Regions from separate parts of the Cumulibacter soli genome, predicted to be linked through region 2. Evidence: riboswitches for the same ligand, from Rfam matches in the RefSeq annotation. Region 2 holds a riboswitch; each other region holds the start of a gene.

Region 1 (9,716 bases), on a different contig from region 2:
CGGACGCCGAGGACATTTTTCAGACGCTGCGGCCGTACGTGCAGCCCATCATCGATTCGGGCCTACTGCTGTGGCGCCCGATGCGATAACGGGGCGAGACCGTCAGCTCAGATAAACCCGCGGTACCGCACAGATGACTCCGCGGTAACGCCCGCACAGATGACTCCGCGGAGCGGCCAGCACACGAGTTGCTGACCGCTCCGCGGGATCGGAAGTAGTTACGCCAGATGGTCGGAGGCGGGTTACGCCACCGCTTCGGGCTGGTGCTCCGCGAGGGCGGTGAGCGCGGCGAGGAAGCGGCCTGCGATCTCTACGTCCTCGAGGGGGTCGATTTCGGAATGGCTGTGCGATACGTCGACGTTGTCCAGAACGACAGCGCCAGCGATCCCCGCCGAACGGCGAGTGTCATCGTGCGACCACTTGCCACCGAACGAGCTCGCCGCCGAACCGACGACGGCAAACGGCTTACCGAAGAGCGAGCCCGCACCATACGGACGCGACAGCCAGTCGATGGTGTTGTTCAGCACGGCCGGCATGGTGCCGTTGTACTCGGGCGTGAGCACGAGAACGGCATCCGCCGCCGCGACCTGCTCGCGCAGGGCCTGCGCTGCCGCCGGGGCAGGCTCGACGTCGATCTCCTCGTTGTAGAACGGGATGTCACCGAGACCGTTCGCGATCTCAACGGTGACGCCCTCGGGCGCGTTGGCCTTCAGGTGCTCGGCGATGCGGCGATTGACCGATTCAGCGCGCAGGCTTCCCACGAGGGCGACGACACGGGTATCTGACATGAAAGACAAAGTCCTTTAGTTGAAACTTGCATGACTCGATTGACGGTACAACTAGTCGCCGCGTCGCGGTACCCACCTCGAATGTGACGTACGCCGACCAGACTCGCGCCTCACACGATCGAGAACGGCGACGTTACGAAAGCACCCCGAGAAAGCGGATGTGCGCGACGCCGTCGACCACCGACACGGCAGCGTCAACCTCGTAGACATCGGCGATGAGATCAGCCGTCAGCACATCCCTCGGCCGACCAGCAGCACGGACGCGACCGCCGCACATCACCACCACCTCGTCGCAGTAGGCCGCGGCCAGATTCAAGTCATGCAGCGCAACTAGCGTCGTCGTGTCGGCCGCTCGCACCAGTTCGAGCAGTTCAAGTTGATGACGGATATCGAGGTGATTGGTCGGCTCGTCAAGCAGCAGCTCGGACGGTTGCTGCGCCAGTGCGCGAGCGATTTGCACGCGTTGCCGCTCGCCGCCGGACAACGTCGAATACGGGCGGTCAAGTAATTCGGACGTACGCGTCGACGCTGCCGCACCGTCCACGATGGCCCTGTCCTCGCTCGAGGACGGCGACCACGGTGCGCGGTGCGGTAGCCGACCGAGGCTGATCACATCTCGCACCGTCGGCTGCGTGTCGGTCGTCACCTCCTGGTCCACGACGGCCATGCGCCGAGCAATCTGTCGCCTCGACAGCGCGGCAAGGTCATCGTCACCGAGGGTGATGACGCCCGACGAGGCTGGCCTAAGTCCCGCGATCACACGCAGGAGCGAGGATTTGCCCGAACCATTCGGCCCGAGCAACCCCACGGTGCTGCCCCTGCGTACGGCGAGCGTGACACCATCGACGATCACCTTGTCGCGCACGCCCCATGACACGTTGTTGCCTCGAATCATCACGCTCGCCTCCGGCGTTGCAGCATCACGATGACGAACGCGGGTACACCCACGATCGCGGTCGCCACTCCGACCGGTAATTCCTGCGGAGCAATGATGGTCCGCGCGCCGACGTCGACCCACACCAAGAAGATCGCGCCGAGCAGCGCCGACACCGGAACGAGTAAACGATGGCGCGAGCCGATCAACGCGCGCGCGGCATGCGGCAGCACTAATCCCACGAAGCCGATTGCCCCGGACGACGACACGATCACGGCGGTCATCAGTGCAGTGACCACCAGCAGCACGATGCGCGTTCGCTGCACCGAGACACCCAGCGATGCCGCCGAGTCCTCCCCGAAAGTGAATGCGTCCATCGATCCGGCGAGTAGCCAGCACACACAGATCCCTGCGAGTACGACGGCCCCGCATATCGCGACGTCTCGCCAGGACGCAGTCCCGAGCGAACCGAGCAACCAGAACAGCACCCCGCGGGTCTGTTCGGCGTCCGCGGCGGTAAACATGATGAAGGACGTCAACGCAGAAAACAGTTGGGTCGCAGCAACTCCCGCGAGAATCATTCGGTCGGTCGTGCCACCGGCGAGTAGGCCGAGCGCAAGAACTAGGGCGAACGCGACCAACGCCCCGACGAAAGCGCCGGAAGCCAACGATGCCGCGCCCGCCCCGACGCCGAGAACGACCACGCTCACCGCACCCATCGAGGCTCCCGAGGAAATCCCGAGTACGAACGGGTCGGCCAGCGGGTTGCGCAGCAGCGACTGCAGGATGACACCACACAGCGCGAGCCCGGCACCGCACGCAGCGGCCAGTGCGGCCCGCGGTAGCCGCAGATCCCAGATGATGCCCTGTCGGATCCTGCTCAACCCCGAATCAGGCCCGCCCAGCTTCTCCACCACGACGGCGAACGCGTCGGACGGACCCAATGAGGACGGCCCGATCGCTGTCGCCACGGCAATCGAGACAAGGAGCCCCGCTAGACCGACGGGCCAACCCAGGTGCCTCCACCGGCTGCCACCGATCACTACTTCGCAAGGCCAAGTTCGACGAGACCGGCCGACATCTGCTCCACCAGGTCGACCGTGCGGATGGATGGGTTCAGTTCCGCTCCCGCGACCGTCACGTACTGCTTTTCTTTCACCGCGGTCATTTCCTTCGTGACCGGATTGGATTCGAGATACTCGATCTTGGCCGCGGCCGTCTCGGCTGTCTGGCTCTTACGAGTGAGATCCCCGATGACCAGGACGTCAGGATCGGCGTCCGCGATGGCCTCCCAACCGATCTGCGGCCACTCGGCATTCTGGCCCTCGAACACGTTCGTCAGGCCGAGGGCATGCGTGGCGATTCCCGGCCCACCGCAACAACCACCGACGTACGGTGACTCGGAGTTCGCGAACCAGTACAGCACCGTCACACCGTCGACGTCGGGTGCGGCCGAGACGGCGGCGTCCATCCTGTCCGCGAGGTCGTCGATCAGGTCTTGACCGGCCTGTTGCTCATCGACCAGCGTCGCGAGGTCGGTGATCTCGGTATAGATCGATTCCATCGTGATCGGTTCGTCGCGGGCACCGTCCCCACCGCCGAAGTCGGACTTTTCGCACTCGACGGCGGACAGATATGCCGGGACGCCGAGGTCGGCGAACTGTTCGGCTGTGGCGACGCCGCCCTCGCTCAACGTGTTGTAAAGCGACGCGGTGATCAGGTCGGGTTCGGTCGCGAGCACCGCTTCGTACGACGGCGCCTGGTCGGCTAACCGCTCGACCTTCGCATTCTCGTCGGCCAGCGAGTCCAGGATGGGGTCGGTCCAACTCGCGGTTCCCACCATTCGATCGGCCACCCCGAGCGACAACAGAATTTCCGTCGACGCCTGGTTCAGCGACACGATCCGCTCGGGGCGATTCTCCACGGTGATCGTGCGGTCGCATCGATCGATACTCACCGGGTATCCGGCGTCGGCGGCCTCGGACGGGCCATCCTCGCCCGTAGATCCACATGCGACGAGCGTGGCCACGGACAGCGTGGCAGCCAGGAATGACAACAGGGAGTGACGGGCGCGCATAGCGAACCTTTTCGTGCTCAGGGGTCCGGTAGCGCGGGACCCGCATGGAGCCCATTGGCGGGTGCCGACGGGGAGCCAGCAGGTTTTCGGGCTCGGAATCCTTCGAACCAGGCACCTTCCCAGACTGTCGTCCAGTGGCCTTACACCTGGCCCGTCACCCATACCGCTGCGCGTCAGCTCCGGTCTCTCACCGGATTCCCTCGACTGGCAGACGACACCCTAGCAGAGCGTCCGCCGCGGCTACTTCGCTGCTTTAGCGGCAGCCTTCGCGGCCTTCTTGAAGTCGCGGACCTGCTGCAATGACTCGGGACCGGTCACGTCAGCTACTGACCGGCGCGAGTTGGACTCGGCGTACGGACCAATCGCCTTGCGCCAGCCGTATGGGCGGTGATCGAGTTGCTTGCCCAACAGCGCGGCGAAGATCCGCGCCTTCTGTTCGCCGTACCCCGGCAGTGCCTGCAACCGCTTGAGCAGGTCTGCGGCACTGGACGACGCCTCCCAGACTGACGCGGCGTCGCCGTCGTACTCGTCGCAGATCACCTGAGCGAGCTGTTGGACGCGGCGCGCCATCGATCGGCCGTAACGATGAATAGCAGGCGGTGTCGCGCACAACTCTTCGAACTCGGCCGGGTCATAGGCGGCAATCGTGTGCGGATCGAAGCTGCCGATTCGAGTCGCTATTTTGCGCGGCCCACGGAAAGCGTGCTCCATGGGATATTGCTGATCCAGAAGCATTCCGGTCAGCAAGGCGAAGGGATTCTCGGACAGCAGTCGGTCGGCCTCGGAGTCCTGCGCGATACACAGCGTCATCTCCCTACCCTAAGCCCCCGCGATCGAGACGGGCTCGCCCCGAAGGGCGGGCGCGACGCCACCGCTCGAAATTCGATCCGCATCCAGTGGCCCGAAAGCGTACGGTGGGATCCGTGAGTTTCCGCGAGTTGTACTCCCAACGCCAGGAGGTCGTCGGCGAAGCCCTCGCCGACGGTGAGTAGCTAGGCCGCCCCGGCCGTGCCCGCAGTCCGCTGCCCAGCACGGCTATTTTGGCGACCCCTCACACCCGGCGCGCCGCGGGCGCACCATCGGAAGGCTTACTCATGCAACCACTCACCGAAAAACTCATCCGCTCCTCCTTCGTGAACGCCTCACGCCGCGAGGTGAAAGAGATGTCATTGCCGGAGGGCTTCGACGATCTCACCGAGTACGACTGGGACGACCTCGATTACCTCGGTTGGCGCGACTCGACCTTCGCCCGACGCGCGTACGTCGTACTTCCGCGACTGGACGCCGACCCCGTCGGCATCGCGCTCAAACCCGCCGCATCGCCACCACGAACGCGCGCCATGTGCAACTGGTGCCGAGACGTGCGACTGCTCAACGAGGTCGTTTTCTTCAGCGCCAAGCGCGTCGGCCCCGCCGGACGTCGCGGTGACACCGTCGGCACGCTCATCTGCCGGGATTTCGAGTGCTCACGCAATGCGCGCAACGATCCGCCAGCGCCGTACGAGGGTTACGACAAGGCCGCCGCACGCGTGCGGCGGATCGAGGATCTGCAACTGAAGGTCGCCGGTTTCGCGGAGATGCTGATAGCCGGCCGGTAACGAACTCGGCACTGCGGTTCATCGCAGGCCCCGAGCGGGCAGGCACGTGGACTACCCACCTGCCTCGTCTCTGGGAGCCTGCGGTGAATCCCACGTGCGCGGATTCGGTCGGGATCACAGCGATTCCGGGTAACCGAGTTGCCGCCACGCCTCGTACACCACGATCGCCGCGCTGTTGCTGAGGTTGAGCGACCGTCGCCCCGCGAGCATCGGAATCCGGAGCCGATCGTTCAGCCGCGGGTGCGCAAGGATTTCCGCTGGCAGACCGTCAGACTCGCACCCAAACAGCAATACATCGTCCGGTCGATACTCGATGCTCGAATGAACGGTGGTCGCCGAACTGGTGAAGGCGAATACCCGCGGCGGCTGCGGTTGGCCTGCGTCCAGCGCAGCAAAGCAGGCATCGAGGGACGGATGAATGAATACCCGCGCGAGATCGTGATAGTCGAGGCCCGCTCGTCGCAACTGCTTGTCCTCCAGCGAAAACCCCAGCGGCTCAACGAGGTGCAGTTCCGCCGGCGTGCAGGCCGCCAGTCGGATCGCGTTGCCGGTGTTCGGCGGGATTTCAGGCGTGTGAAAAACGATGCGCAGCACCGTGCCATCAGACCACTGCTCCCCGCCACCGGTCGAGCGGTGTGAGCATTATTGCTCACCGGAATCATGGTGAGCGCCCGGCGAATCACCGGAACACATGACTGCGCCACTCCGATGACACCGTGCGTCCCCGATGACACCGCGCCTCCCGGTGCCACTGCGCCTTCGCCGGCGCACCCCGCCGATCCGGTAGCCCGCGCCACGTTAGAGTTACTCTCCGGTGTGTCGGGAAGCCTGGTCGACGTTCTGCGGACAACCCTGTTTGCAGATCCAACTCCATAGGGATGTATGTCCACGACCAAAATGCCACCCGTGGCGCGACTGCGCGCATGGGTAACGAAAGAAACCATCGGCGGCCTGCTGTTGCTGAGCGCGGCAGCACTCGCCCTCATCTGGGCGAACTCGCCATGGCGAGACTCATACCACTCTCTCGCCGAGTACACCGTCGGCCCCGCTGCACTGCACCTGAACCTCGACCTCGCGACCTGGGCCGCTGACGGTCTACTCGCGATCTTCTTCTTCATCGTTGGCGCCGAGCTCAAGCACGAGATCGTCGACGGTAGCCTCAGCAACCCGCGCGAAGCGGCTGTTCCGATGATCGCGGCGGTGGGCGGGATGGCCGTGCCTGCGGTCCTCTACGTCGTGATGGTGACCGCGCTCGGTGATGCATCGGCGCTACACGGATGGGCCATCCCCACGGCCACCGACATCGCGTTCGCGCTCGCCGTCCTGGCCATCTTCGGTCGCGGTCTGCCACGGGGCCTGCGTACTTTCTTGCTGACCCTCGCCGTGGTGGACGACCTGCTGGCGATCATCGTGATCGCGGCGTTCTACACCGAGTCGATCGGTCTGACTTCGCTGGCGATCGCTCTGGTTTGCGTGGCCGCGTTCGCGTTCGTCGCGCGATCGAAGTTCGCGCGGTGGTGGATTCTGCTTCCGATCGCCGTCGTCGCGTGGAGTTTCATGCACGCGTCGGGCGTACACGCCACGATCGCGGGGGTCTTGATGGGCCTGAGTCTCGCCGCTAAGCCCATCCATGGTGAGTCGGCGCCGAGAACCCACCGGTACGACGACATCGTGCGACCGTTTTCGGCCGGCATTGCCCTTCCGCTGTTTGCCTTCTTCGCTGCCGGAGTGACCTTCGTTGCGGGCGACGGAATAGGTGATGTACTCAGCGAACCGGTTCTGATTGCGATCGTGGTCGCCCTCGTGCTCGGCAAGGTGATCGGGGTGCTCGGAGCGGCAACATTGCTCACGAAACTTACGCCCATGCGGTTGCCGGACGCGATTGGACTGCGTGACCTGCTGCCAGTTGGCCTGCTATGCGGGATCGGCTTCACTGTTTCGCTGCTGATCGCTGAACTCTCTTTCCCCGATACCGAACATACCGACGCCGGAAAGCTCGGCATCCTGCTCGGCACACTCATTGCGGCGACCGCGGCAGCGATCATGTTGCGGTGGGATGCGCGCAAGGCCCGACATCGCGACATGAACGAGGACGGCCTGGACGACGCCGACATTTCGCGCATCGGAGACGAATAACTGCGCAGGTGGCGGGTAGGGTTCGTCGACGCTCCCACCCGCCACCTGCGGTGAACGGACCGACGGGCGATGCAGGAGGACCCAACGAACGGCCAGACACAATACGCACACGTCGGCGACCACTGACCGACCCGCGCGTCAAGCGGCAGCTCCAGGCGCTCAGTCAGGGGCTCACTCCATCGGTGACCGACCGGGAACGGAGTGTCCCAGCGAATCGGTGCGGGTCGGATGGACTGGCCTTCAGCCCCCGTCGGTGTGTCCTTCGTATAGACCGATGTGGTTTCCATCGGGGTCGCTGAAGACCGCGGACCAACTCGTTTCGCTGATCGGCGACTTCTCGACGACGACCGCGCCGCCGCTTTCGCGGACCTTGGCCAGCGTCTCGTCGATCGAATCAACCTCGACGTACGAGCGCGGGCAGATGAAGTTCTCGTCCCGCTGCGTGAGGCCGCCGCCGCTGATCTGATTCGGGGCCCGCCACATCGGGTAGTCCTCGAATCCGGGAGGGCCAGCGATATCCCAGCCAAATAGACCTGCGTAGAACGTCTTTGCGAGGTTCATGTCATTGACGGGAATCTCGAAGTGGGTGATGTCGCCGTGTGCCATGTCCGCCTCCGTTGGTTGGTCCGGTGTGGCCGGCGCATACAACGGTAGGCCTATATGACCCAAATCACCACGGCCTGGTTACGATACAGCACTCGCCCACCGCATCGCAGCCGCGCCCCTAGCTAAGACCCGGTGCTCGCGCCGATCCCATCGAGCCAGCGAGCGCTGCTGCCGACCGTCGTCAGCCGCTGCGTAGCTCGGGTCAACACGACGTACAGAATCCGCACGCCTCGAGCGTCACCGGAGGTGATCTCATCGGGTTCGACGACGAGCACGCCGTCGTACTCCAGCCCTTTCACCGACAGTTCATCGATCACGACGAGGCGTTCGCCGGCCGCCGCACCCAACGATTCGAAGGGCTCGTGCCCCAAGCCAACCGGTTTGGAGCCGCTCGAGTCCACGTCGGCGGGTTCCGAGTCAAACCAGGAGCGAACCTCAGCCACGCGAGCAGCCGGAGCAATCACCGCTACCGTTCCCTCGACCTCGCCAAGCAGGTCACGGGCCTGCGCCACCACTGCCTCGGCTACCTCGGACGTCAGCACATGCAATGGCTGATGCCCCGTCTCGCGCACGGCCTCGGGGATATCGGCGTCCGGCATGACCGCGCGGACCACCTCGGCAGCCAAGGAGAAAACCTCGGCGGGCGACCGGTAGTTGGTATCGAGCCGGAAATCCCGACGCGGCGGCTTCACCAGTGCCGCGTCCATCGCGGCCCGCGCTTCAGCCGGGTCATGCCACGACGTCTGCGCGATATCACCGACTACGGTCCACGACGCGTTTCGCCCACGGCGTCCGACCAGGCGCCATTGCATCGGCGATAGGTCCTGCGCCTCATCTATGATCACGTGCCCATATCCGGAGTAGTTCTCGGGGCGCACCCGCGGCCCAACCCGCGCATACTCACGATCTGCCGCTGTGGTCACCTCACGCATATCGGCAAGGTCAAACTCGTCGCGTGCCTTGGGTGGCGGCGGAATCTCCCCGAGCGCATCCCGGATCTCATCGAGTACGGCGATGTCTTGCACCGACAGTTCGACCGAGTCCAGCAGATGGGTCCGCCAATCAGCCGCGAGCGCCGCAATCTCGGACCGCTGTAACGCCCCCATCGAGCACGCGGCCAAGTGTCGCTCATCGCCTAGCGCCCGCAGCACATCATGCGGCTGGCGCATCGGCCACCACGCAGCCAGGAACTCCTGGTACTCCTCACGTTCAGTGAGGTCGTCGCGGAACTCCGCCAACGTCCGCTCGGCGCGCGGGCCGTCCGACAGTTTGCGGTACATCAGGTCGGAGAGCGCTTCCTTTGCCGCCCGGAAAGATCGGTTGTATTTGCGGTTTCCGCGCAGCACCGACCGACGGATGCCGCGCAGGTCGCTCTGTGAGACCTGCACGACGTCGCCGCGATAGAACATCCGGAAACTGGTCGGCATCGACGGATCAGCGAACCGGGCCGCGCGCGTGACGACGGGGGCGATGCGGGCCGAACCTTTTAGTCGCGCGATATGCGGCGCGTCGAGGCGGGATGCGGTATAGCCGTCGACGAGTTCACCGACGCTGCGCAGTGAGGCTGAGTCCTCGCCGAGGGAGGGCAGGACGCGTTCGATGTAGCGCATGAAGGTCTGCGAGGGCCCCACGACGAG
Region 2 (9,716 bases):
AGCGCGGCTGCGCGCAGCGTAATCAGTCCGGCGTCTCCCGGCCCGACGCCCACACCGTACAAGTGTCCCGGCTCAGCTTGCATATCTTCGAACGCGCTCATATCTAGAGTTCCCGTGCGTACGTGGCTAGGCCAGCTCGTCGGCGACCGCGAGCGCGTTCAACGTCGCCGCTGCCATCGCCGAACCCCCGCGGCGCCCGTGCACAACGACCCACGGGATTTGCGAGCCGTCGGGAAGTACGTGCTCGGCCAGCGCGCGCTTCGACTCGGCGGAACCGATGAAGCCAACCGGCATGCCCACGATCGCCGCGGGCGTCGGTGCGCCCTCATGCAGCATCTCGAGCAGGTGGAACAACGCGGTGGGCGCGTTCCCGATCGCGACGACAGCTCCGTCCAGGTGCGGCTCCCACAGCGAGACTGCCGCCGCCGCGCGAGTCGTCGACCAGTCCGCGGCGAGGGCCGGCACCGCTTCGTTGCGCAACGTGCAGATGATGTCGTTGTCGGCGGGCAACCGACGCCTGGTGACCCCCGAGGCCAGCATGTTGGAGTCAGAGAGGATCGGGGCACCGGAGCGCAGCGCGGCGCGGGCGGCAGACACGACGTCGGGGTGTGCGGCGATCTCGCCGACGATGTCGACATCGCCCGCGGCATGGATGATCCGGGTAGCGACGACGTCCATGTCTGCCGGTAGTGCGCTGAGGTCGGATTCGGCGCGGATCGTCGCGAACGAGCGCCGGTAGATCTCCGCGCCGTCGGTGAGGTACTCGTAGCGGCGGGCCGGCCGACGGGGTTCGTTCATGCCGAGCAGGCTACTTTAGCGGCCGCTGTGACGGCGATCCCGTGGTGGCCGACGGTGGCTGACGGTCGCCGCAGGTTAGCGCGGGCTCGTGTCTCGCCAGCGCTCCTGCAAAACACGCAACAGAATTGGCATGGCATCGCGCTCTACGCGATGCACCCCCGAATTTTCTGCGTTTTTTGCAGAGGAGGCATAGTAAGAACAACTCGCTAAGGGAGCATCGTGAGCAGGAACCGCACTAACACGGACTAGACATTCAGGCACGACCTGAAAATATAAACCAGTAAGTTCGATCGAACACTGGGAGTCGTATGAGTCCGCGCCTCACCCCCTTAGTCGCGATGGTTGGGTTAAGCCTCGGCGCGCTGCTATCCGGGTGCAATTCTGATATCGAGCCGGCAGCAACGGAGACGCGAACAGTCACCGTGACCGCGGAGACTGTATCGCCTGAGCCCACCACAGAAGCAGCCGCAACTTCCGTTGCGCCGCCCGCGACCGCTACTGGGTCCACATCGTCGACCTGGACTTTGCCCGACATGACCGGGACGGTCCTGCAGGATGCACAAGACGCGATGCAGGCCCTGACCGGAGACCCGTTTTTCGTCACGCTATCTGAGGACGCCAGTGGCCAAGGGCGCATGCAATTAATGGACTCGAACTGGATCGTATGTTCCCAGACGCCAGCAGCTGGCGAAGAATTCTCCGAGGACACCATTATCACGTTCTTTGCAGTCAAGATCGGCGAGACGTGCTGACGGCCGATGCTGCAAAGGCCGATTAGTCACTCGTAACGCTGGATACGGCGATTGCGGCGCGGACGTCCACTACCGATTCAGCGCTCACGACGGTGACGTGCTCGCCGCGCGGTTCGCCGCAGCGTCGTTCGCAACCGACCAGGTGCAGCCGCGGCAACTTCGAGCCGATCGTCTCGGCGCACTCGCGCGCGAGGCTCAACGTTTCGCTCTGCGCCCGTCCGCAGTACGGCGCACCGGTGCATGCACTGATCCGTCCCCAGGCGCTCGTATCGTCAACGATCAATCCGGCGGCGGCTAACTGGGCGTCGTACGCTGCGCCGCCGGGAACCAGTACTGACCGCCACGGCGTGATCACTACGTGTTCGGTAACCGACTCCATCGCATTCAGGTGCGCAGCTTCCAGCAGCCCCAGTGGGATGCCAGCCACAAGGTCAGCGCCATACACGCCGGGGCTGAGCGTGGCGCCAGCCGGATCGCCGGGCACCTCAGCCTGCGCGAAACTCCCGCACAGCGGCGACGACTCCGGCAGATCCCGGATGTTCCACACTCGCTCGTCGGCGCGTTCGGCCAGGAACTGCGCGGCGACGTCCAGCATTGCGCCGAGCGCCTCGTCCGATGAGACGACGCGGCCGAGCCGCAGCGGACTATGCGTTGCACGGCGGGGATCTTCCTCGACAGCGGGGTTATTTCCCCGCTGCCTATCCGAAACCCCGCGCCCGACACCAGGCCCCGCCACCGAGTCGGCTCGGCCAAGCAGCAGCACCCCTGACCCGTCACCGGCATCGACGTACGCGACGTCGAACCGCTCATCCAGACCAAGTCCGCTGGTGTCGGTGAGAAGCATCAAAAACCGCCCCGGCAACCCAGCCAACTCGGGCCTCGAGATCAGCATGCGATCCAATTCGCGAGCCCGCTCGCGCAGTACGGCGCTACTCGGCGCAGCGAGGATATTCCGCGCGCGCTCATGGGTCAGCGACGGCAGCAGCCCAGCATCAGCGAGGCGTTCAGCGACATCGTCCGGCAGCGGATCGGGCAGTCCCCGCACCTGCAGGTTGCCGCGCGTAGTCAATTGAATACGTGGCGTCCCGTAGTCGGCACCGATCTGCAGCAGGGTCCGGAGCGTCCCGAGCGCGACCTCCCCTCCGGGGACGCGCGCTCGGACAATCAATCCGTCCTCAGCGGCGAATGGTCGCAGGGCCCCTGGGCAACGGTCCGCCCCCAACCGCGCCGAAAACCCCGCCGAGACCGCACACTCCGCCTCGGGCGCCGCAGGAGCTTCCGACGCGTTGGCGTCGTGTCCAGCGCGAACGCCGGAGGCGGGTGGAGTCTGTGGGGTCATCGGTGCCGATGCTACGCGGCGCAAGTACTCTCTATGTCGGTTGATCCGGCGGAACTCGGTGTGATTCCGAGACGGTCCCGCCACTGTGAGCCTCAGGCAAGTCAGGAACGCCGCATCGACCGCCGCGCCGAATCGTCGACGCGGCACTCGCTACGAACCGGGGCGTGGACACCCCGCGAGGAGATCTGAATGAGCCGCATCGCCCTGCTATCGACGTCCGACACCGACCTGTTGTGTGCCCGCGCGAGCGGCGCCGACTATCTCTGGGCGAACCCGACCCGGCCCACCGTCGATCTGGCCGACCGCCTACGCGACTGCGACATCGTCGTCGCGCGCATTCTCGGCGGTCCACAGGATGTCCGAGACCTCATACCGGGCATCGATTCGCTCGGCAAGCCGTTGGTCGTACTCGGCGGCGAGCAGGCGCCGAACGCACAGTTGATGGAACTGTCGACGGCGCCACAGGGTGTAGTCAGTGAGGCGCACCGCTATCTCGCCTTCAGCGGTCCAGCGAACCTGGCGAACCTGCACAGATTCCTCTCCGACACACTGCTGCTCACCGGCGACGGGTTTGAGCCAGCAGAGCCGCTCCCGACGTGGGGCGTCCTGGACCGACCAGAGGCCGCTGATAAACCACGCGTCGGCGTGCTGTTCTACCGAGCGCAGTACGCCGCCGACAACACCGCATACGTGCACGGCCTGTGCGATGCGATCGATGCGGCGGGCGGTATCGGCGTACCGATCCATGCGACCTCGCTGCGCGACGCTCCGCAGGATCTACTCGATTACCTGGGCACGCTGGACGCTCTCGTCACGACCGTGCTGGCCGCCGGCGGCACGAAACCCGCCACGGCGGGCGCCGGGGAGGACGACGAGGCGTGGAACGTCGAGGCACTCGCGAAACTCGACATCCCGATCTTGCAAGGGCTCTGCCTCACCTGGGACCGCGCCAGCTGGACCGATTCGGACGACGGAATGTCGCCGCTGGACGTGGCAACCCAGGTCGCAGTACCAGAGTTCGACGGTCGACTGATCACCGTTGCGTTCTCCTTCAAGGAGACGGACGCCGATGGGCTTCCGCACTATGTCCCGGATCCAGAGCGGTGCGCGCGGGTCGCAGGCATCGCCGTGAACCACGCACGGCTGCGCCACATTCCGCCGGCCGAACGCAAGATCGCGGTCATTCTTTCGGCATACCCGACTAAGCATTCGCGGATCGGCAATGCGGTCGGCCTGGACACGCCGGTGTCTACGATCCGGCTTTTGCGCGCGCTACGAGCGGCCGGTTACGACCTTGGCGAGACCTGCGCGTTTCCCGGTGTCGATCCACTTCCCGCTGTTGACGGCGAAGCGCCCGATACCACCGCGGGTAACGCGCTGATCCACTCCCTCATCGCGGCGGGTGGTCAAGATCCTGAGTGGTTGAGTCAGGAGCAAATCTCCGAGCACCAGATCCGTATTCCGGCAGCGACCTACCAGGGCTGGTTCGACGCCCTACCCGAAAATCTGCGTGGCGAAATGACCGCGGCGTGGGGCGAGGCTCCCGGCGAGCTGTTCGTCGACCGTTCCGCCAGCGCGGACGGCGAGATCGTGTCCGCCGCGATCGTGTCCGGCAACATTGTGTTGCTGGTGCAGCCGCCGCGCGGATTTGGCGAGAACCCGATCGCGATTTACCACGATCCGGACCTCGCTCCCACCCATCATTACGTCGCGACGTACCAGTGGATCGAGCAGGAGTTCGGCGCGCATGCCGTCGTACACATGGGCAAACACGGCAACCTGGAGTGGATGCCGGGCAAGAATCTGGCGTTGTCCGCCGGATGCGGCCCGGACGCCGCGCTCGGCAGCCTGCCGCTGATCTATCCCTTCCTGGTTAACGATCCGGGCGAGGGGACCCAGGCCAAACGTCGCGCGCACGCCACGATCATCGATCACCTGGTGCCTCCGATGGCCCGCGCCGATTCGTACGGCGATATCGCGCGCCTGGAGCAGTTGCTGGACGAGTACGGCAACGTCAGCGCGATGGACCCGGCGAAGGCGCCCGCGCTGCGCGGGGAGATCTGGACCCTGATCCAGGCCGCGAAACTACACCAGGATCTCGGGCTCGACGAGCGTCCGGACGACGAAGAGTTCGATGAGTTCGTGATGCACGTCGACGGCTGGTTGTGCGAGATCAAGGACGTACAAATCCGCGACGGTCTGCACATCCTGGGTCAAGCACCCGCCGACGACGGCCTGCGGAATCTTGTACTCGCCGTACTGCGCGCCAACCAGATGTTCAGTGGCACCACCAATCACGTCACTGGGCTGCGCACCGCGCTCGGACACGATGAGTCCTCCACCGACAAGGGCGCGACCGACCTCGCCGAGGAACGCGCAAAGGCTCTCGTCACGGCGATCGCCGCGACGGGCTGGGATGCGACGAAGGCGCCGGCAGTGGTCGAGGATGTGCTGGGCACTCCTAACCCCGAGGCCGCCACAGCACTCGCGTTCGGCTGCACTGAAGTTGTGCCGCGACTCCTGCGTACCGAAGGGGAAATCGACGCCGTACTACACGCGCTCGATGGCGGTTACATCCCCGCAGGCCCCTCGGGGTCACCGCTGCGCGGTTTGGTGAATGTACTGCCCACTGGGCGCAATTTCTACTCTGTCGACCCCAAAGCAATACCGTCTCGACTGGCGTACCAAACGGGTGTCGCGATGGCCGACTCGCTGCTGGAACGCTACCGCGAGGAGACCGGCGAGTACCCAACGTCCGTCGGATTGTCGGCGTGGGGCACCTCGGCTATGCGTACCTCAGGCGATGACATCGGCGAAGTGCTCGCGCTGCTGGGTGTCATCCCGGTGTGGGACGAGCAGTCCCGCCGCGTCGTAGGACTCGAAGCAATTCCACTGGACGAGCTCAATCGGCCGCGGATCGACGTGACCGTGCGGATCTCGGGTTTCTTCCGTGACGCGTTCCCGCACGTCATCACGATGCTCGATGATGCCGTCGCGCTGGTCGCGGGCCTCGATGAGCCGGACGATCTGAACTACGTGCGCGCGCATGCGCGCGCCGATTCGGCCGAGCACGGCGATGATCGACGCGCGCGCACTCGCATCTTCGGATCCAAGCCTGGCACGTACGGCGCAGGCATTCTGCAGGCTATCGAGGCCGGGAACTGGCGCGATGACGCGGATCTGGCCGAGGTGTACACGCAGTGGGGCGGCTATGCGTATGGTCGCGATCTGGACGGCGCACCGGCGCGAGAAGATATGCAGCGCAATTATGCGCGGATCAAGGTCGCGACTAAGAACGTCGACAACCGGGAATCGGACATCCTGGACTCGGATGACTACTTCCAGTACCACGGCGGGATGGTCTCGACTGTGCGCGCGCTGACCGGCGACGCGCCCAAGGCGTACGTCGGTGATTCGACCACCCCGGACGCGGTGAAAACCCGCACACTCACCGAGGAGACGAACCGGATCTTCCGGGCCCGCGTGGTGAACCCGCGGTGGATCGCCGCGATGCGCCAGCATGGGTACAAGGGTGCATTCGAACTCGCCGCAACCGTCGACTACCTGTTCGGGTTCGATGCCACGGCAGGGGTCATCGGCGACTGGATGTACGAAAAGCTCGCGCAAGAGTACGTCCTTGACGAAACCAATCAGCAGTTCATGCGGCATGCCAATCCGTGGGCGTTGCGCGGAATTGTGGAGAAGCTGTCCGAGGCGGCCGAGCGCGGTTTGTGGGCCGAGCCCGACGCCGAGCTCATGGCGCAGATGCAGCAGGTTTACCTCGAGGTCGAAGGCGACCTCGAGGACTAGTTCAGCGATCTGCGGTGGATTCACTCACGCTATGGACGACTTAGCGTGGGTGAATTCGCCGCAGGTTCAGGGAGCAGAGGGTATTCATGCAGATCACGCCACCGTCGGCTCACGCCCGCCACGAGGCGTTGGAGCGCCTTGATGGCCTAGCGAAGCCGGTCGGCTCGCTGGGTCGCCTCGAGGCTGTCGGCGCGTTCATCTCGGCCTGTCAAGGTGCCTGTCCGCCCAAGCCGTTGGGCAACGTGCGCGCCGTCGTCCTCGCCGGTGATCACGGGGTAACTGCGTCGGGCGTGGCGGCATACCCGCCGGCCGTCACGATCGCCATGGTGCAGATGATCGCCAGCGGACAGGCGGGCGTTTCGGTACTCGCCCGCCAACATGACGTGGCGCTGCGCGTCCTGGACATTTCCGTCGATTCGGACAGCTTCGAGGATCCGATCAGCGCGTTCAAACTCGCCCGCTCGTGCCCACCAATCGACACGACCGACGCTATGTCGACAGAACAACTCGATGAAGCGTTGGCGCTGGGACGCCGCATCGCCGAGCAGGAACGCGATGCGGGCGCACAGCTGCTCATCGTCGGTGACCTCGGAATCGGCAACACCACGCCGTGTGCGGCGCTGGTCGGTGCGCGACTCGGACTGCCTGCCGCCGAGGTAACCGGCCGCGGTGCCGGCCTGGACGACGCGGCGTACGACGCCAAGAAGGCGGTGGTGCAGCAGATCATCGACCGGGTTGACGGTGTGGACGACCCGCGCACTTTACTGCGCATGATCGGATCGCCGGACATCGCGGTCGGGGTCGGCGTGATGATCGCCGCGGCAGAGTTCGGCGTCCCGATCCTCGTGGACGGGATCGTCGCGACGACCGAAGCGCTGTACGCCGAAGCAATCGCGCCGGGGGCCGCGGCCTGGATGATCTCAGGGCATCGCTCCCCCGAGCCGTCGCTCAATCATTCGCTCACCGCGTTGGGGCTACACCCACTGCTTGACCTGGGAATGCGGCTCGGCGAGGGATCCGGCGCCGTCGCCGCGGTACCGCTGGTGCGCTCGTCCGTGCTGGTGATGCGCGAGATGGCGCTGCTGGCCGACGTACTCTCCTGAGATGACGATGTCCACGATCGCACAACGCTCCCCCCGCCAGCGGACAGAAATACCCTGCGCTGCCCTGGCTAGGCGATCATGAACTTCGGCGCCGGCATCCGCCTCGCGGTCGGCACGCTGACGATCGTGCCGGTCGGCAACATCCAGCCACTGCCGTCAGGCGCGGCGAGGATCGCGATGATGAGCGCACCGTTGGCCGCGCTCCCGGTCGGGATTGCTGCCGGGCTCACGCTCTGGATCACCATCCTCATTGGATTGCCGCCGCTGGCCGGCGGAGCGCTCGCAGTCGCCGCGATTGCGATTGTCACGCGGGCCATGCACCTGGACGGTTTCGCCGACACGCTTGACGGGTTCGGCGGCGGATGGACCCGAGAGCGCGCGCTGGAGATTATGAAGCGCGGGGACGTCGGCCCAATGGGCGTCGCGGGCCTCGTGCTGCTTTTGCTGATCCAGGCCGCTTCCCTGGCACAGTTAAGTTCCTTGCCGTGGGCAGGTTTACTCCTGGGCGTACTCGTCTGCGCCTCACGTGCCGCAGCAACCATGGTATGTAGTACGTCGGTCCCGCCCGCGAAAGGCTCTGGTCTCGGTACCGTGGTCGCCCGGTCGGTACCGGTCGGCGGGTGGGTTGTGGTCATCGTCGTGACCGCGGCCTTAGTCAGCGGCGCTGCGTCGATCAGCGGTCTCGCTTGGTGGTGGGGCATCGTCGCGGTCGGCGTCCTGCTGGTGGCTGCTGGCGGGTTCATCGCGATGGCCGTGCGCAAGTTCGGCGGCTCGACCGGTGACGTGATGGGCGCCGCCATCGAGATCGCCTTCACCGCGCTGCTATTGACGCTCGCCGCCGCCTAGCCGCCGCATCGGCTCGGGCGCGTTCGCCTGCGACATCTCCGTGCCGCTCGTCCCCTGCTTCAGTGGATGACCGAGAGATTGCCAACGCCCGTGCAGCGGCGCGGAGCTGGGTGAGTTGTAGGACGGGAACGGCGGGCGGTCGTCAGGGCCCGTGCAGCGGGCTAACGGCCTAGGGGCGCGGGGGCTATTGCGTAGACATCCATCACCCAGCCGAGTTCCGCCCGGACCTCAGCGCGCACCCGCTCGATCTCGCCGATCACCTCAGCGAGACGGCCGGCGATGAGCCGCTGCTGCGGCATACCCACGCACGCTCCCCAGTAGATCCAGGAATCCGGCGCGCGATTCACCAGTTCGCGGCACGCCAGTCGACCATCAAGCATCACGACGACGGTCCCGATCTCCGGCGTCCACTCCTGCGCGAGGCGGCGCCCCGTGGTGATGTGCACCGGCTCGCCCACCGCGTTCAACGGGATACGGTGCTCGGCCGCCAACACCTGAATCGCTGACAGGCCGGCGATCACACGTACGTCGACATCGATCTGGGCAGCGATCTGATCGACCATGCGGATGGTGCTGTCGTAGAACGCCGGATCCCCCCACACCAGGAAACCGACAACAGCATCATCCGGCAGCGCAGCGATCTGAGCGACGTACTGCGCAACCCGAGCGGAGTGCCACGCCGCCACGCCCTCGCGGTACTGCGCCGCGTCGCGCTGCGCGTCAGGTCCGCGTTCTGGGTCGATGATGGTGCGCAGTTCCCAGCGAGAATGGGAGATGAGCGTCGAACAGAGTTGGCGGCGGGCATCGAGCAACTCGCTCTTCGACTCACCCTTGTCGGGCACCAGGAATACGTCGACCTCATTCATCGCCGCGATCGCCTGCCCGGTGACGTGCTCAGCCGCACCGAGTCCGATTCCGATGACGTTGATCCGTCGCGTCATGAGCCTCCCTCCGTCGCAAACTGCAGCAGCAGGTCCACGTCCACGTGTTCGGTAATGGCATCGGCCAGCTCGTCGAGCATCCGCTCGCGACGCGACGCGAAACCTTCGGCGTTCTCGCTCGGTCGCC
Region 3 (9,716 bases), on a different contig from region 2:
GAGTACGGCGGTCCAGGCGAGCACCCAGCGGTAGTCCGGTCCGGTGATCATCCGTGCGATGTGCGATACCACCAGGCCGATGAACCCGACCGGGCCGGCGATAGCAGTGGCGCCGCCAGCGAGTAGGACCACTGCGAGGGCCCCCACGGCACGGGCGATCCATAAACGGGTGCCGAGGGTGCGGGCGAGATCGTCGCCCAGCGCCAGGGCATTCAGCGAACGGGTCAAGCCAACCGCCAGGACCATACCAACGGCGAGAAACGGCGCCACTGCGCTCAGCGTGTCGCTGTCCGCACGAGTCAACGACCCCACGACCCAGTAACGAAAGTCGTCCATTGTCGAGGCGTCTTGCAACGTGATCATCGTGGTGAATGCGCCCAGCAGCGCGGTGAATGCTGCCCCGGCCAGCGCAAGCTTCACGGGTGTGGCACCGCCCAAGCCGAGAGAACCTAGCGTGTAAACGAAGACAGCGGCGACGGCGGCACCGGCAAGGGCGAACCACACATAACCGGCGGCGGTAGTGATGCCTAGGCCAATCATTGCCAGGACCACCGCCAGCGCCGCGCCGGCATTGACACCCAACAGGCCAGGGCCCGCCAGCGGGTTACGGGTGAGGCCTTGCATTACCGCACCGGCGATACCGAGCGCCGCTCCCGCTAGTAGACCCGTCACCGTGCGCGGGATTCGGATGTAGCGAACAGCCCGCTCAACGTCTGTGTCCGGTGGACCCGTGACGGCGCCGAACACGTCGGAGAGGTTGACGGAGAGCGTGCCTAGCAGGACAGAAGCCAGCGCTACGACCACCAGCACCGCAACGGCAAGCAGGATGCCGAGCGAACGCCAGTGGCCGCTCAATAAACCGGCGCGAGGAACAGCAACGCGGGCAGCCGGGCGCGCGGCCTCGACCGGCCGCTCGGAAGCCGGCGCGGCCGGCATCACCGTATTGTCACTCCGCTGCATCTTGCTCGGCCTAATCCTCGCTGGGCGGGACCAAGTCGGGGTGCAGGAGCGAAGCCATCAGTTCGATCGCGTAGGCGACGCGGACCCCCGCCGCGCGGTCAGCAAACAGGAACGGATACACCTGCTCGCTCTGCACCGCCGACATACCTGCCAACGCGGGGTTCTGCATAAGCGTCTGCACTTCTTCCACGCCGTCCTCGCGGGTATAGGAGGCGTCGCAACACGTGCTGGTGACGATGACGTCGGGGTCACGGTCAATCAGCTCTTCGAGATCGATGTCCACATGGCGCTTATCGACGAGGTCGGCGAACGCGTTCACCCCGCCCGCATGCTCGATGATCTGGGTACCGAAGTCGATACCACCGGCGACGCGAATGCCCCCACCTTCGTCCAGCAGGACGATCGCGACGCTGGGCGTATCTACTCCAGCGAGCGCCTGCTCGACGGCGGCGATGCGTTGCTGCTGGTCCGCGATGACCTCCTCAGCGCGCTCCTCGACATCGAATAGGACGCCGAGGTCATTCAGGTCGTCGTAGATCGTTTCCACATCGACGGAAGCGGGATCAATCGCCTCATCGGAGAGCCCGTCTTCACTAGGACACAGCGGACTGAGGATCCAACTTTGGATGCCTAGTTCGGCCAGGCTTGCCCGAGTCCCGAAACCCTCATCACCAGCACCATCTTCGGTGAAGACGTTGTTATACCCCGACAGGATGAAGTCAGGCGCGGTGGCCAACATGGCCTCGCGGCTGGGCAGTTTCTCCACATACGGAACCTCGCTCTGGGCCTGCGTGTATTCCGGCAGCACCTGTGCATCAAGGAACGCGGTCTCGATCAGGCGATCGCTGATACCTAACGCGTGCGCGATCTCGATGGCCGGCTGATAGGCGGCGTATACGCGTTCAGGCGGTTCACTTACCGTGACGTCGATTCCGCAGTTCTCAACGGTGACGGCATCCGCGGCAGAGGATCGGTCGTTCGCGTTGGCAGCGCACGCGCTCGTGCCCACCAGGCCTAAACACGCGGCAACAACGGCGAGCCTTCGGTAATGAAGCAAAGTCATGCGACTATCCCTCTTTAGGTGTGAGTGTGGATGGCGCTTTATGCGGGTTCCTGCACCAGGTGTGGGTGCAGAATCGCGGCGACCATCTCGATTGCTTGGGCAGCGCGGATGCCGGCGCTGCGATCGGCTAACAGGAACGGGTAAACCTGATCGTTCTCGACCGCGGTGACGCCGGCGAGCGCGGGATGCTGCAGGATTGCCAGAGCGTCCTCGTCGCGGTTCTCGACGGTGTAACTCGGGTCGCAGCAGCTGTCGGTGAGAATCACGTCGGGGTCGCGGGAGATCAGTTCTTCGGCATCGACGATGATTTTGCGATCGGCATCGAGATCGGCGAAAACGTTCTCGCCGCCGGCGTGCTCGATAATCCGGGTGCCGAAGTCAGTGCCGCTGACAATGCGGAAGGTTCCATCTTCGAGAGCTCGGACGAATGCCACTTTGGGGCGATCTGCGCCGCTGACGGCTTCCTCCACGGCCGCGATGCGAACCTGCTGGTCCGCGATGATCTCCTCCGCCTGCTCCTCGACGTCAAAGATCACACCCAATCCGCGCAGGTCGTCATAGATCGTCTCGACGCTGACGTTCTGCGGATCAAGTGCCTCGTCCGACAAGCCATCCTCCGTCGGACACAGCGGGCTCAGGATCCAAGTGCGGATGCCCAAGTCGGCCAGGCTCGCCCGGGTGCCGAACGTGCCGTCCTCGGCGAAGGGATGATTGAAACCCACAAGGACGAAGTCCGGATCCATCGCCAGCAGACCCTCCCGACTCGGGAGGTCCTGGGTGTATTCCAGGTCCGCTTGGACTTGCGCGTATTCCGGCAGGATCGCGGCGTGCAACGTACTGGTAGCGACGAGTCGGTCGCTGAGCCCCAGCGCGTGCATGATTTCAATTGCCGGCTGTTCAGATGCGAACACACGCTCGGGCGGATCGCCAACGGGGACATCGATGTCGCAGTTCTCGACCGAGGCGCCCCCAGACGCTCGCGCCTCTGGGCTTGTTTCGGCTGAGCAGCTCGCTAGCGATGCAGCCACAGCCAAACACGCGAGCAAGACCCAGGGGCGACGTCGCCTGCCGAGAAGGTGGGATGAAGTAAAAGAAGCGTGCACGACTTCGCGCAGCCTTTCTCGGGGTACGCCGCCCCGACACTGAAAGGTACGAATGGGGCGAGTATCTGGCTCACGGGCACGTGTCTGTGCACCGTCTACAGTGGCGGTACCGCGCCGGATTCACACCGGCTTCCTCGGGTCCCATCGCAATGGACTCGTCGAGATTAGCACCCGGCAGTTTCCCCTAGTGTTGAGCGGGTCGCTACGCCCGAAGGCGCGCCGACGGTGATGTCGGCAGCAGATCGCTTTGACAGCAGCGTGACTACATCCGTTGGTGCACTGAACTGTTCGGGCTAGGGTCAAGTCATGACGATTTCACCTGAACAGAAGCAGGCCACCGACTGGCTGTTGAGCACCACACGCGCCGTCCGCAAACGTCTTGACCTTGAGCGCCCGGTCGAGCCCGAAGTCATCCTCGAATGCCTTCGCCTGGCCGTACAAGCCCCCACGGGCAGCAATTCCCAGGGATGGCGCTGGATGATCGTGACGGACGAGGCCAAGCGCGCCAAACTCGCCGAGTTCTACAAGGAAGTCGGGCGTAAGTATATGGCCACGAAGGGCCAGGAGGAGGCCGACGAGCAGACCGGACGCGTACGTAGCTCGGCTGCATACCTCGTCGATGTCATTGAGCAGGTACCGGCGCTGGTCATCCCTTGCATCGCGGGAAAGCCGGCAAATCTGGAAAGCGCCGCAGGATTCTTCGGCTCGATTCACCCGGCGATCTGGAGCTTCTGCCTAGCGCTGCGTTCGCGCGGCCTCGGATCGGTGTGGACGACGTTCCACCTGGCCCACGCGCAGGAAACCGCCGAACTGTTGGAGATCCCCGAGGGCTTCACGCAGGCGGCGATGCTGCCGATCGCCTACACCAAGGGCACCGACTTCAAACCCGCCGCCCGCGGGCCGATCGAAGACATCACGTTCTGGAACACCTGGGGCGAATCAACCCCGGCGTAATCCGGCCGCACTTGGCCATTCTGCGGGGCAGCGAGCAACGGTCTGGGCCGATTATCGTTACTCGCTCCCCCGCAAGTCGGCGTGCCGACGGCGCACTCGTCGTCGGTTTCGCGTGGGGGCTCAGGTGTAGGAAACACCGAGTCCGGCGCGCGCATCCGACTGGATGCCGTACTGCGGTATCGGGTAGCGGAATCCGTTACGGCCCAACGCATCCAGCCCATCGAGCATCCCCGGTAGGTACTCCGGCGGCAGCGCCAACAAGAGTTCGTCCTCGAGGACGCCGCCGTACCGACGCTCGGCGTAGCACGGGATCGACATCGACGGTTCCCGAGTCGCGAGCGCCCTCCCCCACGAGTCGGCGCACGATGACTCCCCGACGCAGGACCACTCAAACTTCTTGTAGCCCGACCACTGCAGCCCGTTGATCATCAGAATCGACTGTGCGGGGGTGGCATAAATCAGGACGACGTCCGGCGGGTCGAGTCGGCCGGAGGCTAGCGGTGACACGGCCATCGCCTCGTACAGGTTGTCGGGCACCGTATCCATCGCATGCTGGTGTCGCGACGCTTCCTCCTGATCGGCGAACCACACACCGGCCATGCGGTCGCCGGACAGCCACGACTCATCGCGCGGGTGCAATCCGATCACCGCACCACACTGTGGGCCGACGAGGTCGTCGTTGGTGATTCCTACGGTGAAACCGATCCGAGCTGCCTGCGCGACGATTTGGTCGGTCGTGTGGATCGCCTTCGGACGCCGGATCTTCGGCACAGCCTCCATCTCGGCGACCGTCGCGAACAGCTTCATCCCCACCGGCGTAGTACGCAGCCGCAGCAGCCGATTCAGGCGGTCGGTCAGCGCACTCCAGTCGGTTTCACTCGGTCCCAACAGCGCCGGCGGCTCATCCTGCGGTCGGCGACTCGGCATCGGGAGGTTCACAGGTTGGGCGGTGTCAGTCATTTGGCCACTCCTCACGTCCCACCCAGACTATGACCCAGACCACTACAGCCGACAGCGGGCCTCAACCCCGAGAACTGCGGTGGGTCCATCCTCGAATCGAGAATGGACCCACCTCAGCGTTCTGGTGCTACCTGAAGATCGACACCGTCACGAGTGTCGATGCGTTCACTCAGTACCCCGCGCAGTCAACCGCCGCCGTCGCGACGGCGCAGCCCGGCCCCACCGAAGCCCGACCGAGGTGCACGTTGACGTGATAGGCGCCGAGCAGATCAAGTACGCCCACCCTGATGGCCGACACATCGAACTGGCCCTCGGGCAACGTCGCCCACTCCTGCGGTTCAACATCGTTCGGATCGGACGTGTCGTTCTGCGCATTGATCGTCAGCGCGACGATTCCGCTGAGGAACAGCCCGTTGTAAAGGTCGCTGACCAGGTTGACGACAGGTGCGGTCAAGCCAGGCAACGCGTTGACCGCTCCGGTGACGACGGGGTCCAGAGTGTCGTTCACTACCGTCCCGACCAGACCGGCGGTACCACTCACAAGATTGCTGACCAATCCGGCAATCACCGTCCCAACCACGCCGTTCAGGAGATCCCCTACAAGGCCAGGCAGACCGGGCAGGACCTCGAAGCCTGCGGTGACCTCTTGCACGCCCGGATTCGGGCCGCTGTCAAGCAACTCGGCGAGGGTGCATCCCGGTCCCGCCGTCGTACTGCCCGTCGGGCGGCAGTCGACGGCGACCTCGATATCGCCAATCGGGAGGGTACCGAGAATCGTGGTGAGTTCAAGGTCAATGCGCACGCCAGCGGTGATCGTCGTCTGGCCGATCGCCGTGGTGATTGCATTCTGGACGTTCACGATCCAGTCGGCCAGCAAGGCGCTGACCCGATCGACCAACTCGTTGAGGACGCCGGGATCCGCCAGCGGATTGGTGTTCGGAGCGAGTCCGTTGAGTCCGTCGGTGTAGGTCCCCGGGTACGCCGCTTCCAGCAGCGCCGCCGTGTTGACCTGGACGGTGCCGTCGCCGAGGTTGACCGTGATCACGCCGCCGGTATCGGTGAGGGTGTCATCCAACAACGCCTGAACCCCGCTCAGGTCAACTGTGGCAGTGAGATCGGCGGTGATCTCACCGAGGCCGAGATTATTGGTCAGCGTGCCCAACAACCCCGTGACACCACTGACGAGGGAGTCGACGACGCCTTCATCGCTCGCGAGACCGTTGACCGTGCATTCGAGCAGTTTCACGGTGCTGAGCGGCGTATCGGAGCATTGCTCCTGCTCCGAGCCGCCGATAGCGCTCACCAACTCGCCGATCAGCGGCGTGGAGAAGCCAAGATCGGCGGATGCGGCGAGATACTCGCGGTTGACCGTGTCGGGGTCCGATCCCCAGAGGTAGTCACAGGTCGAGTAGCTGGCGCGCCCCGCAACGGCGCCAAGTTCCAAGGTGAGATCTGCGACGTTGGACAGCAGCGTGCCGAGTCCCAGGTCACCGAGCAGGTCAGAGTTTAGGATTTCGGAGAGTTGCAGTGTTGCCAGGTCCGGGTAGTCGCCGGTCTGTTCGTGCGACAGATCGATACCACCGGAATCCGTGATCAACCCACTGGCGCCGACCGCGGTGCCATCGGACTGTGCTTGACCGAACTGCCCCACGACACCGGTCGAGGCATCGGCCGGTAGTTCCAGCAGCCCAGTGAGGTCGAGATTGAGCAGGCTCAGCACTTCGGCGGACAGCGGATCGGCGTACGCGTCAGGCAGACCGCTGACGGGCGTGCCGGCGGTCTGCACCATCGAGCGGGACCCATCGTTGGTCACTTCTACGCGTTCTGCCTCGGCGATGCTGTCGAGATTGATGTCCAGCAGCGAACCGCTGAGGAACCGCCCCTCGGCTCGGGTGGCGAACTGGCCAGCCGGCTCCACACAATCAAGGGTGCCGACCCCATCTGAGTGCACCCACTCGGCGTCGTTCCACGTCGCGTTGGTCGCTACCAGGGTCTGCGCGAGGAGCGCGGACGTCGTCACCATCGTCGCGGCGAGCACAGTGGTGCCGCGACCTCGCAAGACGGACCGGGGCTTGGTGAAGATCTTCATGATTCCTTCCCGGGCTCACGCCGCAGCATGACGAGTCCGGAGCCGATTCCGATGGCACCGATGGCAAGTAGGGCCAGGGCACGGACATCCGCACCCGTTGACGCGAGGGAGTCCGTCGGTGGCGTTCCCGTCGACCCGGGACCCGCTGGGGGTGCTCCGGTCGGCGGCGTACCCGTCGGTGGCGTACCTGTCGGTGGCTCACCGGGGTCGTCCGCCCCGGACGCGTGGAAGCCGACGAAGATGTCGGCGCTGGCGCCGTCGTCGTAACTCGCATCGTCCGGTAGCGACAAGGTGACCAACACCTGTTGCGGATCAGTCGGGGTGATTTCGCCGAGCTCGTAGAGAGCGCCCGCGGACGAGACCGCGCTGAGCGACGTGACTGCGAGAATCTCACTCTGCTCACCGTCGCACGCAGGCTCTGTGACCGAAGGATCGTAGTACTCGCCAGAACAAGCGCTAACCGCGACGAGCAACTGGTCCTGCTCGATCAGTTCCCCGCTGGCATGCATTTCGACGGTCAGCGCCCCACTCGGCGCGTCGTCGAGTTCTGCCTGGATCAGCCAATGGGCACTCTCGCCGGGAGCGAGCTCGACGTGTAAGGGACCGCGGTCATCGACAGCGAGGTGCAACAGCCCGGGCACGCCCGTCTCAGTCACATCCTCGAACGCGGCCCAAGCACGATCAACCGTCATGACTGCGCCAACCGCGAAGACGGCGGTCGATAGCGCGAGTACCCCGAACGTGGCGGCGCGCCATTTCGCCCGAGCCCCCTTGGGGCGCATTGGGCGTGCGTCGTTCGCCGTCATCTGTTAGCTCCCAAGATTTCGTGGGCCAATTCCGCCGAGGAATCAGCCGGATCCGTACCGGCACGGTCCGCGCTGCTGGGATTCGCATCGTCGTCCGGCGGAGGATCTGTGGATCCGTCCGATTCGGCATAAGCGGAGTCTTCCGAATCCGGTATCTCCCGGGCCGGCCAGAATGCCCAGGTGGTCAGCGCACCGACCAGCAGGATCATCAAGCCCATCCCGATAGGTGTCTTGAGCCAGGTGAGTACCGCACCGGCGTTCGCGAGTGAGAAGACCACTTTCTTCGCGTCGGTCACTACGTACGGCTCGAAATCGGCCACATCGTTGTCATCGCCCTTGAGCACGAGCTCGCGCGCGTTGTCCGGGATCCCGTCCGGCGTGGTGGCTTCCTCAGGGGTGCGCACCTCCACAACCCGGTGTGTCACCGGAAGTGACTCGCCCGGACGCTGCACGGTGACGACGTCGTTGACCTTGATCTCGGACGCCTTGACGGGCATCGCAACCGCGATTGCACCCTGCGGCATGCTCGGCGCCATCGACCCGGTCCGGAACGTGATCAGGCTGGCACCGGTCGTCGCCGCAAGCACGAACCAGCAGACGAGACCAACTGCTGTCGCGACGATTAGCGTCGTGACAGTAGCTCCGATGATCTTCTTGATCATTGCGGTCGGTCCCGTCTGCTGGTTCGGCTAGTGCGCTTCAGCGCGCAGTATTTACGCGTCGACGGATTCGGAAGCGAACTCCCAAGCGGGGGCGATGGTGAGGCCCTGCAAGGTGTCAGCCGCGTCATCCGGCAGCGTGAGCACGAAGCAGTAGTGCTGAGTGGAGCCGGACTCCGCTGCCAGGTCCTGCGGCGCCGTCGCTGCGTCGTCGAGTCCGCCGGTGAGGATCGCAGTCCAGTCGGCAGCGTCGAAGTCGGCCGGGGTGCACGCCGGAGGGGTAGCGCCGGCTGCCGTGTAGACATCGACGTCGATGGCCGCCCAGAGCGCGCCATCGGGGTCGTCGATCGTGATTCCGGCTGAGGCGACCGCGCCCTGCAGGTTTACGGTGGCGGCGAGCGAGTCTTCGGTGGTTTGCAACGCGACGGGCGCGTAGATGCTGTCGCCGGGGGTCAGGCTCAGGGCGCCGGCGGAGAACAGCAGCGCACCGCCGGGGTTCTCCTCTTCATCGGTCCATCCCGTATCGGCGTACGGCGAGCTGGTGTTCTGCTGCACCTCGAAGTCGCTGGTGCCGACGCCGGGAGTCTCGCCGTCCACGCTGCCACTGACCCACTCCGAGTCGGTCCACGACGCCAGGGTGAAGCTGGCGCCGACTCCGACTACGAGCGCGCCCGCGGCAACGGCCGCGATCTTTCGCATTTTCCGTGACTGCTGAGTAGCCATGGAGGTTCCTTTCGAGTACATAGGTCCGATGCGTTCATCAGTCCCGGCGCAGGGCACGCCAAAGTAGACGCATCGGTCGGATTGGGTGTCGGGCGCGACCCGTGAGATGCCCGGATCGTTCTGTCGGTCGGACATTCTCAACGCGAGGATCACGCTGCTGTTCGCCGATATAACTGGCGTCCAGCACCGCACTCGGAAGTAGTTTCACACCCAGCACACAGGTCGACAAGGGTGAAAACTGTGCGCCGATTTCATCACCCTGGGTGATGCTCGTATCACCCCAGTACGAGGCCGCGGACACCATCGATCGCATGTCGATACGGGGTCGTTAGGGACCGAGTCAGTCAACCCACTTCTCCGGACGCCGTGGGTGTATGCACACCGGTAGCGCAACGGCGT

The links. Region 2 has a riboswitch for cobalamin ahead of cobN (cobaltochelatase subunit CobN). Riboswitches for the same ligand answer to the same signal wherever they lie in the genome.
Region 1: another riboswitch for cobalamin. It lies ahead of E1H16_RS18075 (ABC transporter substrate-binding protein); the one in region 2 lies ahead of cobN (cobaltochelatase subunit CobN).
Region 3: another riboswitch for cobalamin. It lies ahead of E1H16_RS12925 (ABC transporter substrate-binding protein); the one in region 2 lies ahead of cobN (cobaltochelatase subunit CobN).

What each region holds. Positions count from the first base shown of each region.
Region 1 covers NZ_SMSG01000012.1:10,639-20,354, reverse strand. Annotated here, with positions in the region: gene E1H16_RS18095 (SCO6745 family protein) at 1-89, shown strand, start outside; gene E1H16_RS18090 (NADPH-dependent FMN reductase) at 243-788, opposite strand; gene E1H16_RS18085 (ABC transporter ATP-binding protein) at 922-1,683, opposite strand; gene E1H16_RS18080 (FecCD family ABC transporter permease) at 1,683-2,705, opposite strand; gene E1H16_RS18075 (ABC transporter substrate-binding protein) at 2,705-3,739, opposite strand; cobalamin riboswitch at 3,800-3,963, opposite strand; gene E1H16_RS18070 (HhH-GPD-type base excision DNA repair protein) at 3,980-4,549, opposite strand; gene E1H16_RS18065 (FBP domain-containing protein) at 4,834-5,337, shown strand; gene E1H16_RS18060 (tRNA (cytidine(34)-2'-O)-methyltransferase) at 5,452-5,931, opposite strand; gene nhaA (Na+/H+ antiporter NhaA) at 6,220-7,473, shown strand; gene E1H16_RS18050 (VOC family protein) at 7,714-8,079, opposite strand; gene E1H16_RS18045 (HelD family protein) at 8,202-9,716, opposite strand, start outside.
Region 2 covers NZ_SMSG01000004.1:409,026-418,741, forward strand. Annotated here, with positions in the region: gene cobJ (precorrin-3B C(17)-methyltransferase) at 1-101, opposite strand, end outside; gene E1H16_RS11225 (precorrin-8X methylmutase) at 127-798, opposite strand; gene E1H16_RS18605 (PASTA domain-containing protein) at 1,332-1,550, shown strand; gene E1H16_RS11235 (cobalamin biosynthesis protein CobG) at 1,573-2,889, opposite strand; cobalamin riboswitch at 2,876-3,020, shown strand; gene cobN (cobaltochelatase subunit CobN) at 3,079-6,699, shown strand; gene cobT (nicotinate-nucleotide--dimethylbenzimidazole phosphoribosyltransferase) at 6,786-7,802, shown strand; gene E1H16_RS11250 (adenosylcobinamide-GDP ribazoletransferase) at 7,881-8,648, shown strand; gene cobF (precorrin-6A synthase (deacetylating)) at 8,810-9,589, opposite strand; gene E1H16_RS11260 (cobyric acid synthase) at 9,586-9,716, opposite strand, start outside.
Region 3 covers NZ_SMSG01000005.1:318,559-328,274, reverse strand. Annotated here, with positions in the region: gene E1H16_RS12935 (FecCD family ABC transporter permease) at 1-936, opposite strand, end outside; gene E1H16_RS12930 (ABC transporter substrate-binding protein) at 971-2,023, opposite strand; gene E1H16_RS12925 (ABC transporter substrate-binding protein) at 2,062-3,051, opposite strand; cobalamin riboswitch at 3,166-3,316, opposite strand; gene E1H16_RS12920 (nitroreductase family protein) at 3,433-4,080, shown strand; gene E1H16_RS12915 (DUF169 domain-containing protein) at 4,201-5,040, opposite strand; gene E1H16_RS12910 (choice-of-anchor G family protein) at 5,210-7,129, opposite strand; gene E1H16_RS18435 (hypothetical protein) at 7,126-7,935, opposite strand; gene E1H16_RS12900 (signal peptidase I) at 7,932-8,597, opposite strand; gene E1H16_RS12895 (SipW-dependent-type signal peptide-containing protein) at 8,649-9,317, opposite strand.